DNA from 4 places in the Neobacillus sp. GCM10027624 genome. Region 4 is predicted to be linked to each of the others. Evidence: riboswitches for the same ligand, from Rfam matches in the RefSeq annotation. Region 4 holds a riboswitch; each other region holds the start of a gene.
What was found. Region 4 has a riboswitch for S-adenosylmethionine ahead of ACFQZ9_RS24285 (BMP family protein). Riboswitches for the same ligand answer to the same signal wherever they lie in the genome.

Region 1 (3,133 bases), on a different contig from region 4:
AAACAGCCTTGAAAGGGTAAAGAATAGAAAAAAGGACGAAAGCATTCCCGAAGATTTATTTAATGACCAATCATATGCATTTTCCAGATAATATACAAGCCAGCTACCAATTGATATTTCAGACACTACCCCAAATGAAAGGATGGCTACAATCATCCAGGCAATCGGATCCCGACCCAAGGCACGAAATGATGTAGATTCCCCCTTATTATGATGATCTTCTGGAAACCTTCCGAAAAGTGAAGGAAGGATGGGCAAAATGGAAAGAGAAAGAATCATTAAATACATACCACGCCAGCCAAGTTCCCCATTTAGAATATTCCATCCCATCATGGAAGCACCCAAAATAGGTGCCCCGATTGAACTAAGTCCATAAAAAAAATGGGAAAGGTTCATCATCGTCCCCGTGTTCTTAGTAAAAATGCGGGCAGCCATAATTCCAAGACCAATTTCGAGGATACCGTTTCCCAGATATAACATAAAATAAGATAGTGTTAATGATGTATACCCCTTAGACAAAAACATCAATATACCCGAAAATGCCATCGAAGCAAATGCAAGGATTCCTGTCCATTTAATTCCGATTTTATTGGATAGACTTGATGTAAATGAGCAAGCCAGCAGATATCCGAGAGAATTTAGGGCAAGTAGGAAACCAAGCTGAGATTCATGCAGTTTGAATTCGGATTGCATGAACGGAAGCGCCGGGCCTTTTACATTTTCCGATAAACCAAAGATAAAAAAGCCGCCAAACACCACAAATAATAACAATATCGAATTCACTCTTTGATTCTTCAAATATCTTAACCTCCAGACAATGTCACAACATTGAGACATTTTAAACTGAATTTCTCATATTAACAATAATGAATAGCCAAGGCATGTGTAAAATTGTATGCAATGAATTACGTTTTTTTTCTTAATTGCTGAAGACGGTCTAAAAATTGTTTTGAACGTTTAAGGTTATGTTTTTCAAAAAAGATGAATAAGATATTGTAAGTACTCCAATATTCGAATCTTCTTTGGAAGGGGTCGATATTTGATGTGGCAGCTTTGGCTTACAGGTTTAATTGGTATATGGGTATTTTTCTCCCCGTGGGTATACAACTTTACTGACAACACCGGCGCCTTATGGAACAGCATCATATTTGGAGTCATCCTTCTAATTTTAGCGATTTGGACTGGAAACAAGGTGAAAAATAATAATCCTTGATCGTACAGCAAGATTAAATAGCTTCATATTGGAGTACGATTTCCCTCCTTTTGGAGGGTTTTTATGTTTTAGCATTTTCATTACATAAACAAAGACAGCCCTTAAGAGAATTAAAACTGGACGGAAGCAAGGGCTTTAAATATCTTACATCACTTTGTTAAATATATCACAAATTTATTGACAGAATACTAGAACAGGTGTAAGGTAAATATTAGTTAAATTTTTTAGAATATTCTTATCAAGAGAGGTGGAGGGACTGGCCCTTTGAAACCTCGGCAGCAGACTTTTTGTACTGTGCCAATTCCAGTAGCGTTTTGCTAGAAGATAAGAAGAGAATCCATTACGTTTATGCCCCCCTCTTCTTATTTATGAAGAGGGGTTTTTATTTTTATGGCTGTGTTAAACTTGGTTGTTGATTTCCGCTCCAATCAACGCTGTTTAAAAATCAACATTGTTCTTTAACAAAGCCATTTTTATAGAAAGAAGGAAAATATTTATGACCAAAACATTAGTAAAAGCTCCATTTAAAGCTGATCATGTCGGTAGTTTTCTAAGACCTGAACCTATTAAAGCAGCAAGAAAAGCATATGCAAACGAGGAAATTGATTATGCAGCCCTTAAGGTGATAGAGGATAAAGAAATTGAGAAACTGGTACAGAAACAAATTGAGGTGGGCCTTAAATCCATCTCGGATGGTGAGTTTAGACGTGCATGGTGGCATTTAGACTTTTTAGCAGGTTTAGAGGGTATTGAGGAATTTGAAGCGGAGTATGTAAGTAACTTCAAAGGTGCCAAAACAAAAAATAAGGCCATCAAGGTAGTTGGTAAAATCGACTTTAATGGTCATTATATGTTAGAGCACTTCAAATTCCTAAAGCATGCCGTTGATCAATACGGTGATGGAACTCAAGTTGCTAAGTTTTCCATTCCAAGCCCCAATATGTTATTCACAAGAATTCAGGGCGATGAGTTTTACAATGGCGACACAGAACAGTTCTACCATGATACAGTAACGGCTTACCAAAAAGCCATTCAAGCTTTCTATGATGCGGGCTGCCGTTATTTACAATTAGACGATACTTCCTGGATTGATTTTGTTTCGGAAGATCGGATCAAAGCAGTCGTTGAAAAAATTGGCAAGGACGTACGGGATATCATTGATTCGAGGGTAAGTTGTTTAAATGATTCCATTTCTAAGAAGCCTGAAGATATGGTAATCACAATGCATATTTGTCGCGGAAACTTCCGCTCTACTTATATAACGAGCGGTGGATACGATCAAATCTCGGATGCTATTTTTGCTAACTTAAATGTTGATGGATTATTCTTGGAATATGATGATAATCGTTCAGGTGATTTTGGACCACTTAAAAGCTTTAAACGAGATGACAAAACCGTTGTATTAGGCTTAATTACCTCTAAATTCCCGGAATTAGAAGATCCCGAAGTGATTAAGGCAAGAATTAAAGAAGCAAGTCAATCGATTCCATTAGAAAACTTGGCATTAAGCCCTCAGTGCGGATTTGCCAGCACGGAAGAAGGAAACGTTTTAACAGAAGAGGAACAATGGGATAAGATTAAGCACATTGTTAAAATTGCTGAAAGCGTATGGGGTAACAACTAAATTCTCTTAAAAAAGACCACACTGGTCTTTTTTTGTTTAGCGTATATCTGATAACTCACATGCTATACCACTCATTAAAAAACACTTAAATTATTGAAAATTAAATTACTGAAAAAGAGAGGATTTAATTTCGTTTGAATTTGAAATCACCATGCATAACCTTACAAGTATTTCGCATACTACTTTTGTGAATTCAATTTTTTTCGAAAGAAGGAGTAAAATGACAGTTGGAAAACAAGTTCAAACCGCATTAGCAAGTTTAAAAAGTGCCCAGGCAAGTTTCGAAACTTTTGCTT
Region 2 (3,133 bases), on a different contig from region 4:
CTTATGAAGCGGGGGTTTATTTTTAAACAGGGAGTGGATTTGTGTGGGAGTCGATCAAAAGAAATTACGTTTTGAAACTTTAAGTGTTCATGGAGGCTTATCTCCAGATCCCGTAACGGGTGCTCGTGCCGTTCCAATTTATCAAAACAATGCCTATCAATTTAAAAGCACTGAACACGCCGCTAACCTTTTTGCGTTAGCAGAACCAGGTTACATATATACACGGATTCATAACCCCACCACAACTGTCTTTGAGGAAAGGGTTGCCTTATTAGAAGGCGGTGTTGGGGCTCTTGCAGTTGCAAGTGGGATGGCCGCCATTACCTTGGCAATTTTAAACCTTGCTCAAGCTGGTGATGAAATTGTCGCAGCATCAACATTATACGGCGGCACTTACAATCTTTTTGCAGTGACATTACCAAAGTACGGAATTAATGTGAAATTTGTTGACCCTGAAAATCCTGAAAACTTCCGTACTGCCATCACGGAAAAAACAAAAGCGGTTTTCGCCGAAACAATTGGCAATCCAAGCTTAACCATATTAGATATTGAAAAAGTGGCCGATATTGCCCATGCGGCAGGTGTTCCGCTGATTATCGACAATACCTTTGCAACACCATTTCTCTGCCGTCCGATTGAACATGGTGCAGACATTGTCATTCACTCTGCTACAAAATGGTTGTTAGGAAATGGTACAACAACAGGCGGGATTATTGTAGACGGTGGTAAGTTTGATTGGAATTCGCCAAAATTCCCGGGCTTTACAACACCAGATGCGAGCTATCATGATCTTGTTTATGCGGAGGCACTTGGTGCGGTTGCCTATATTATCAAGGCACGCGTTCAATTGCTGCGTGATCTTGGACCGGCATTAAGTCCTCAAAATGCTTTCCAATTTGTCCTAGGGCTCGAAACTCTTCATGTTCGTATGAAAGAACATGTTGCCAATACGAAGCAGATTGTGGATTATTTAGTAAACCATCCTGCTGTTGAATGGGTATCCTATCCAGGACACCCATCACATCCTGACCATGAGCTTGCTGAGAAATATTTACCAAAAGGTGCCGGCTCAATGGTTGTATTCGGTATCAAGGGCGGTAAGGAAGCAGGAGCTAAGTTAATTGATTCCATTACTCTCTGGGCACATGTGGCCAATGTTGGGGATGCGAAGAGCTTAATTATTCACCCGGCAAGTACCACACACCAGCAATTAGACGCTGAGGGTCTTAAAGCAGCTGGAGTTTCTGAAGATTTAATTCGTCTATCAATCGGTATCGAAAATGTTGAGGATTTAATTGAAGACCTTGAATCTGCTATTGAAGCAGCAACCGGGTTGATATCGTTAACGGCCAATGCCTAAAACTACCATGTTTGATTTTTTCTAAATATGTAGAATTTTCGTTGACACTCCTTTTTATCCGTGATACGATAGCTTTCGTAATAAAATGATTGCTTACATCATATGTGTGTTAATTGAATATAGGATGCTTAAATGCTCTTATCCAGAGAGGTGGAGGGATGTGCCCGATGAAGCCCGGCAACCGTCAATTTAATTGAAATGGTGCCAATTCACACAAAGCGTTTGCTTTGAGAGATGGGAGAAAGGTTGAATTTATTATGCCTTTCTGCCTGCGCAGAAAGGCATTTTTATTTTCCTAATATAGAATGTTTTATTCAAAACCATCAAACCCTATGTTTAAGTGATACTGAGCAATTGGAATTTTTTACTTTTACTTATATATGGAAAAAAAGAAGGTGAATTCTATGATTTCTATAAAAAATGTTCGAAAAATTTTCCCTTCGAAACAGGGACAGTTAAAGGCAGTAGACGACGTGAACCTGGAAATTAACAAAGGGGAAATTTTTGGGGTAATTGGTTATAGTGGCGCGGGTAAAAGTACACTAATTCGTATGTTAAACGGATTGGAGCTTCCTACAGAGGGATCCGTTACTGTTGTAGGCCGTGAAGTTTCAAAGATTAAAGGCAGTGACTTGCGAAAAGCACGTCAAGAAATCAGTATGATATTCCAGCACTTTAATTTACTTTGGTCAAGAACAGTTAGTGAAAATATTGAGTTCCCACTGGAAATTGCAGGAGTAACGAAAGCGGAAAGATTAAAGCGCGTCAGCGAGTTGGTAAAACTAGTTGGCCTTGAAGGCAGGGAAAATGCTTATCCCTCACAGCTGAGCGGCGGCCAAAAGCAAAGAGTTGGTATTGCCCGTGCATTAGCGAACAATCCAAAGGTTTTGCTTTGTGATGAAGCAACCTCAGCCCTTGACCCGCAAACCACGGATTCAATCCTTGACTTGTTGGTCGATATCAATAAAAGGCTTGGTTTAACGATTGTTTTAATCACCCATGAGATGCATGTAATTCGTAAAATCTGCCACCGAGTTGCAGTAATGGAAAGCGGTAGAATTGTAGAGCTTGGTCCTGTATTGGAAGTGTTTAGAAACCCGCAGGCACCGATTACGAAGCGATTTGTTCAGCAGGTTACGGAGCCGGAGGAAACAAAAGAAACAGTGGAGCATTTGCTTGAACGATATCATTCCGGTACTGTTGTCCAGCTGACCTTTATTGGTGAGGCTGCTGAACAGCCAATTATTACGAATTTGATTCGCTACAATGATGTAACGGTTAATATCCTGCAGGGGAAAATTTCTCAGACACAAAGCGGTTCATATGGTACCTTGTTCATTCATCTCGATGGGGACGCGGACAAAGTCAATCAAGCGGTTGACTATATTCGCACCCAGCAGGTTGGAGTGGAGGTGGTAACAAATGAACAATGATCCATATTTAACTGATATTGACTGGCAGGCAATGTGGGAGGCAACCGTGCAAACTCTTTACATGACCGCAATATCCGTTATTGCTACCTTTATATTAGGAATTATTTTGGGATTACTCCTTTTTCTTACCGGAAAAGGAAATATGTGGGAAAATAAAGTGGTTAACACTGTCATTAGCGCATTTGTAAATATCTTTAGGTCGATCCCTTTTATTATCTTAATTGTTTTGCTCATTCCATTCACAATGCTATTGGTTGGCTCGATGATTGGAGAAAATGCAGCATTACCGGCCTTAATCATTGGTGCGGCTCCGTTCTATGCAAGAATGGTTGAAATTGGC
Region 3 (3,133 bases), on a different contig from region 4:
GTTCATACAGTTTGTTTTGCTCCCATACACAATCCTGCGGTCCCGTTAATGCTTCCGCAGCCGCTTCCTGTACGGCGCCAAACAGACTAACATATAAGTGATCCTGCAAAAGCTCAATTGATGAAATGATACTTTCATTTCCTACAGCAAACCCTACACGCCAGCCAGCCATATTATAAGTTTTAGACAATGTATAGATTTCGATTCCAACCTCTTTTGCTCCCTCTACCTGTAAAAAGCTTAAAGGTTTTTCCCCGTCAAAGCCAATTGCACCATAAGCAAAATCATGTACAACGCAAAGATTATGTTCGTTTGCTAGCTTAACGGTTTCAGAGAAAAACTCCTCTGTTGCGGTCGCTCCTGTAGGATTATTCGGATAGTTAAGAAACATTAATTTTGCATTTGTTAAAGCTTCTTGTGATAATTCCTCATAATCAGGTAAAAAATGATTTTTTTCCCTTAAGGGCATTGTAACCATTTTTGCCTGTGCAAGGGCTACCCCGGACCAATAATCCGGATATCCTGGGTCAGGAACTAGGATGGTATCGCCTGGATTTAATAGGCATAACGGTAATTCAACCAAACCTGCTTTTCCGCCAAATAAAATCGCAATTTCTTTGTCGGGGTTAACAGAAACACCATATTCCCTTTGATAAAATTCTGCTGCCGCCTGCTTCAAATATTGAAAACCCTGAAAAGGCGAATATTTATGATTTATCGGTTTCTCGGCGGCTTCTTTTAGCTTCTCAACAATATGTTTTGGGGTTGGTTGATCGGGGTTACCCTGACCTAAATTAATGACATCATGACCTGCTTTAATGTATTGCCCCACTTTTTTTACTAATGACGCAAAAAATTGTTTCGGTAGATTTTCTAATAGATTTGATGGTGGAAAAGTGTTCAAATGTTCTCACCTGCTTAAAAAGTAAATTATTATTGAAATTCTAGTCACAAATGATATTACTTTTATAACGGCTTGTAAAGTAAAAATTTTACTGCTTCCATTTTCGAAGATAGAAAACCTGAATATTATAAATAATTTTTTAAAAATATTGACACTATTATTATATTACTGTTATTATTTCAACATATTGAAAAAAATGAAAATTAGATTTTCTCTTATCACGAGCTGGCTGAGGGATTTGGCCCTTTGAAGCCCAGCAACCGACCGAAATTCCATTGTAAAATGGGGCGCAGCTGCGCCGGGAATCCTCCCACAAGGCACGGTGCTAATTCCAACAGAAAGATTACTTTCTGAGAGATAAGAGGTGCGAAGAACAAAAAACAATTGTCCTTTAGCCTCTTTCAAATGAGAAAGAGGCTTTTTTCGTTTGAAAAAGCCTCTAATAAACAGGAGGAATAAATCATGAGTATTTTAAATCTAGAAGCGTATCAGCCTTTAAAGGAAACCACCGCAATCCAGCTAGCATTAGAACTGAATATATTTGATGCAGAGTCACAACTAACCTGTAAGGAAATTGGGGATGGGAATTTAAACTTAGTTTTTCATCTCGTAGAGCAAAAAAGTAGTAAAAGTATTATTATTAAACAAGCTCTACCTTATGCGAAAGTTGTTGGAGAAAGCTGGCCGTTGACCGTTAAAAGAGCAAAAATCGAAGCCGACGCTTTAAAAATATTTGGTCATCTTGCACCAGCCTACGTTCCGGAAGTTTATTATACCAATGATATATTAGCCGTAACTGTGATGGAGGACCTTTCCCATCTTTCCATTGCAAGAACTGGATTTATCAATGGGGAAACCTATCCTTTAATTTCAAAGCATCTTGGTGAATATCTAGCGAAAACATTATTTTATACCTCCGATTATTCGTTAGGACCAGCGGTAAAAAAGGAGCAAGTACAAAATTTTATTAATCCGGAACTATGCAATATAACAGAAGACCTTATTTTTACGGATCCTTATTATGATGCTGAAACGAATGAATTTGAAGAGGGTTTGCGCGCTGATGTTGAATCCCTTTGGAAAGATGACGAGTTAATCTTTCATGTTTCCGTGTTGAAAAAAAGTTTTTTAACAGAAGCAGAAAATCTACTTCATGGTGATTTGCACACGGGAAGTATGTTCGCAAATAACTCCGAGACAAAAGTGATTGATCCCGAATTTGCTTATTATGGTCCTGCTGGATTTGATATAGGGCAGGTATTTGCAAATTTACTGTTCCAAGTCATTGTTAACAATGATAAACGCAATATCTTTATTAACCATGTCGAGACGGTCTGGAATGTTTTTCATAAAGAATTCAGCCGCCTTTGGGAAGTAGAAAATAAAGAGAAATTAGTAAATACCCAATTATTTTTGAACCACGTTCTCTCAAAATACTTTGAGGATGCCCTTGGATTTGCAGGCTGTGAATTGATTAGAAGAACAATTGGCCTTGCCCATGTGGCCGATTTGGACCGTATTGAAGATGAAAATGTCAGATTAACCGCAAAAAGAAAATCATTGGAATTAGGGACATTACTCATTAAACAGCGGAAGGAAATAAAAGAGCTGACTCAATTTATCACTGTTGTAAAAGAAACGATTAAATAGCAAAAGCAATCCGCCCGGATTGCTTTTCATTTTGAATTTCCTAAGAGTGGAAGGATAATGGTAAAAGTGCTTCCCTTCCCTATTTCACTTTCTATTTGAATGGTTCCCTGATGTTCTTCAATAATCCGGTAACTTACCATTAAACCTAGTCCGGTCCCCCGTTCCTTAGTCGTATAAAAAGGTTCACCTAGTTTTTTTATTTTTTCTTCCGGAATTCCCGCCCCTTCATCGCAAATCGAAATCCGAATTTGGTTATTTTCTGTTTGGTTGATTTTAATTAAGATATTACCGCCATCCGGCATTACTTCTATAGCATTTTTGATAATATTGATAAAAACCTTTTTTAATTGATTCGGTTCACAAAAAATAAGCGGAAGGTTGTTTTCATAACTCGTAATAAATTGTACATTATGCAAGACTGCTTGAGCGTTCAGAAGGTCAACCGTTTCCTTCATTATTTGTTTAATATCTTTTTCCTGAAACCGTTTTGCCTGTGGCTTTGCTAAAATCAAAAACTCATTAATGATTGAATCGATACGCTGTAATTCTGATGTTATAACTTGATAATACATTTCATGT
Region 4 (3,133 bases):
CCATTACCTGAAACACCGGCAATTCCGACAATCTCACCCTCAGAAACAGAAAAGGTAATACCATCTAGTAAAGGTTTTTCAGATTTCCCTTGGACCAATATTCCTTGCACCTTAAGAAACTCATTTCCAACTGTTTGTTTCCGATCCTTTAATTGAACGAGATCCCGGCCAACCATCCTTTTCGCTAATTCATCTGCATTCGTATCCGCGATTTGAAACGTTCCTGTCACCTTTCCTCCTCTTAATACCGTTACTCGATCTGCCACTTCCATTACTTCATGCAGCTTGTGCGTAATGAGGATGATACTCTTTCCCTTTTCAGCTAAAAATCGAATCGTCTTCAGCAATTCTTTTACCTCTAAAGGAGTTAACACCGCTGTCGGCTCGTCCAAAATGATGATGTCGGCCCCCTGGTAAAGGACTTTGACAATTTCTATGCGCTGCTGTTCCCCGACAGAACACTCCGACACCTTAACGGTTGGTCTAACAGGAATTCCAAAGTTGTTTGAAACCTCCGAAACCATTTCAGCCGCTTTCTTACGATTAAAAAATCCCGCCTTCTTCGGTTCGCGGCCAATGACAATATTTTCTGTCACCGTTAAATTTGGAATTAACATAAAATGCTGATGAACCATGCCAATGCCATGACTTAGAGCATCTAATGGACTTTTAAAGTGAACGACCTTGCCATCAAGCAAAATGGAGCCGGCACTCGGCTGTTCTAATCCATATAACATGCGCATAAGTGTCGTTTTTCCTGCCCCGTTTTCCCCAACGATGGCATGGACTTCCCCGGGATTTAAGGTAAACGATACATCAGAGTTTGCCTCAAAATTCCCGTAACGCTTTGTCATGTTTTTCATTTCCAATCGAGGCATCCTTTTTTCTCCTTTCAAACCTGTTTTTCATGGTGAAAGGGAAGCTATCTTCTAAAAATCTTTAGATAGCTTCCCTATTTAGCATTAAGCGATTATTTTAACGGGTCTGTTACCGTTACCTTACCGGAAATGATGTCATCTTTAATGGCTTTTACCTTATCGATATTCGCTTGTCCAACAAATGGATTTAGCGGACTCTTGCTTTCTTTTGTTACATACGTTAGCCCGACTCCATCTTCTTTCAAGCCATATGAAACCACTCCTGCTTTATAGGTTCCTTTTGCAAAATCTTTAATGGTTTCATAGGCGGCCGCATCTGTTCCCTTTAATTGAGAAAGAACAACATGCTTTGGATCCACTTCGGTACGGTCAACGTCTTGTCCGGAAGTAAAGAATCCTTTTTCTTTTGCTGCTTCAAATACGCCTAAATCACCAACGGCTGAAGCACCTGCAACAAAATCTGCACCCTTAGAGGCTTGAAGCAGGGCAAGTTCTTTTGCCTTTGCTGGGTCTGTAAAGCTGCCAACATAGTTTACAAGAAATTGCGCTTTGGGATTTGTTGCTTTCAATCCTTCTTGGAAGCCGCCTGTCCATTTCTTCATCAACGGTGCATCGATTGCGACAACCATCCCGACTTTATTCGTTTTAGTCGCAAGACCTGCAGCTGCTCCTAAAAGATAGGCTGCTTCTTGTTCACGGAAGGTTACACTGCGAACGTTTGGTAAATCAACGGTTGTATCAATGATCGCAAATTGTTTTTTTGGATTTTCAGTTGCCACTTTCTTTAAAGCATCTTCTGATTCAAAGGATGAAGTAATGATCAAATCGTAATTTTCCGCTACAGCTGTACGAAGATTTTGTTCAATCGCTGCTTGGTCAGTTGACTCAATGGTTTTTACATCGATGTTAAATTCTTTTCCAGCCTTTTTAGCGCCTTCATCCATTTGTTGGAAGAAAGGGTTAACCCCAATTTTTTCTGGTAAAATTAACGCAACACGCTTCTTTTCTGAACCCTTCTCCTTGCTTTTTGAAGAAGAAGAATTTGCCCCTGAGCAGCCTGCTAACAAAAAGGCAAAAATCGTAACAATTAATGCTAGTTTCTTCATGATGAACCCCCTCATTTATTTTTATAATATAATTTCTTCCTTTTTTAGGAAAAAGCAAAACCATGATTATGTAGAACAAAAAAGCGCCCTTCCCATAAGGAAGAGCGCTTTTTCACCTCGACTCTCCCTTATCTTTCAGAGTAAGCACTCTGCAGGATTTAGCACCTTCTGTTTTAATAAAACAGCGGTTGCCGGGTTTCATAGGGCCTGTCCCTCCACCACTCGTGATAAGGAATTATTTATTTTTTAAAAATAACTTATTTTTACTATATCAATAGTGTTTATGTCTGAATTATTTTAAAGTTTACAACTTTAAACCGAAAAAGTAAATATACTTTTAAAAAAATTTTAAATCTTTTAAATTATCGCTGGCAGACTATCTTAAATATGATTTTTTTGAACCATATCGCCTGCGAAAAACAAATTTCCTTAAATCAACATCTTTTAAATTCCCGTCATAGCATAAAAACAGTAAGGATTGAAATTCCTTATACTGCTGCATGACAAAAAGAGCGAACTCTTTGCGTTCGCTCTTCATTTTCAACTTTACCTCTTCCTTTGAAAGAATGTCGCCTAGCTGGTCCTGATAATAAGCCTTGGTGTCTTCCCATTTCTTCTTGCGATTCACCAAAATATCCCGCCCATATTCTGGTAATTTTTCAATGACAATGTCGATATATCCCTCAGACCACATCAGCATTTTATCTTTCTCTGGAAGATCAAGAACCATTTTTAACAGCTCGGTATCCTCTACATTCTTTCCGCTCGCATATTTTCCGACCCGATTCATCTCATCACCTCTGACTTGATTCTTTAGGTCTTATTTTGCATCAAAACATGAAAGCTTATTTAGATAGCTTTACATCGATCGTTTTTAGCTTGCCATTGCGGTATACCCCAAACTTAACGGTATCTCCTACATTCACTTTCGTATATAAATATTTACGTAATTCGGAAGAGGAGCCAATTTTCGCACCATTCATGGAAACAATGACATCCTTCACTTCCAGCCCAGAACTTGAAGCAGCAGAATGCGGATCCACTTGCGTAATCATTACGCCCTTTTGGACACTGCTAGGCAGATTTTGCCAATAGATTTGCGGAATTTGATCTAAATCTTCAAGACCAATGCCGATATATGGCCGCTCA

Region 1: linked by a shared signal. The riboswitch ahead of ACFQZ9_RS07145 (5-methyltetrahydropteroyltriglutamate--homocysteine S-methyltransferase) and the one ahead of ACFQZ9_RS24285 (BMP family protein) in region 4 are both predicted to bind S-adenosylmethionine.
Region 2: linked by a shared signal. The riboswitch ahead of ACFQZ9_RS16120 (methionine ABC transporter ATP-binding protein) and the one ahead of ACFQZ9_RS24285 (BMP family protein) in region 4 are both predicted to bind S-adenosylmethionine.
Region 3: linked by a shared signal. The riboswitch ahead of mtnK (S-methyl-5-thioribose kinase) and the one ahead of ACFQZ9_RS24285 (BMP family protein) in region 4 are both predicted to bind S-adenosylmethionine.

Annotation. Positions count from the first base shown of each region.
Region 1 is NZ_JBHTHD010000003.1:450,061-453,193, reverse strand. It holds gene ACFQZ9_RS07155 (MFS transporter) at 1-798, opposite strand, end outside; gene ACFQZ9_RS07150 (SPW repeat protein) at 1,043-1,213, shown strand; SAM riboswitch class I at 1,446-1,544, shown strand; gene ACFQZ9_RS07145 (5-methyltetrahydropteroyltriglutamate--homocysteine S-methyltransferase) at 1,710-2,837, shown strand; gene ACFQZ9_RS07140 (DUF1657 domain-containing protein) at 3,058-3,133, shown strand, end outside.
Region 2 is NZ_JBHTHD010000010.1:361,596-364,728, forward strand. It holds gene ACFQZ9_RS16115 (O-acetylhomoserine aminocarboxypropyltransferase/cysteine synthase family protein) at 44-1,360, shown strand; SAM riboswitch class I at 1,496-1,601, shown strand; gene ACFQZ9_RS16120 (methionine ABC transporter ATP-binding protein) at 1,765-2,793, shown strand; gene ACFQZ9_RS16125 (methionine ABC transporter permease) at 2,783-3,133, shown strand, end outside.
Region 3 is NZ_JBHTHD010000003.1:118,473-121,605, reverse strand. It holds gene ACFQZ9_RS05530 (pyridoxal phosphate-dependent aminotransferase) at 1-904, opposite strand, end outside; SAM riboswitch class I at 1,117-1,268, shown strand; gene mtnK (S-methyl-5-thioribose kinase) at 1,367-2,554, shown strand; gene ACFQZ9_RS05520 (PAS domain-containing sensor histidine kinase) at 2,581-3,133, opposite strand, start outside.
Region 4 is NZ_JBHTHD010000014.1:84,376-87,508, reverse strand. It holds gene ACFQZ9_RS24290 (ABC transporter ATP-binding protein) at 1-878, opposite strand, end outside; gene ACFQZ9_RS24285 (BMP family protein) at 971-1,984, opposite strand; SAM riboswitch class I at 2,110-2,218, opposite strand; gene ACFQZ9_RS24280 (hypothetical protein) at 2,361-2,774, opposite strand; gene ACFQZ9_RS24275 (S1C family serine protease) at 2,830-3,133, opposite strand, start outside.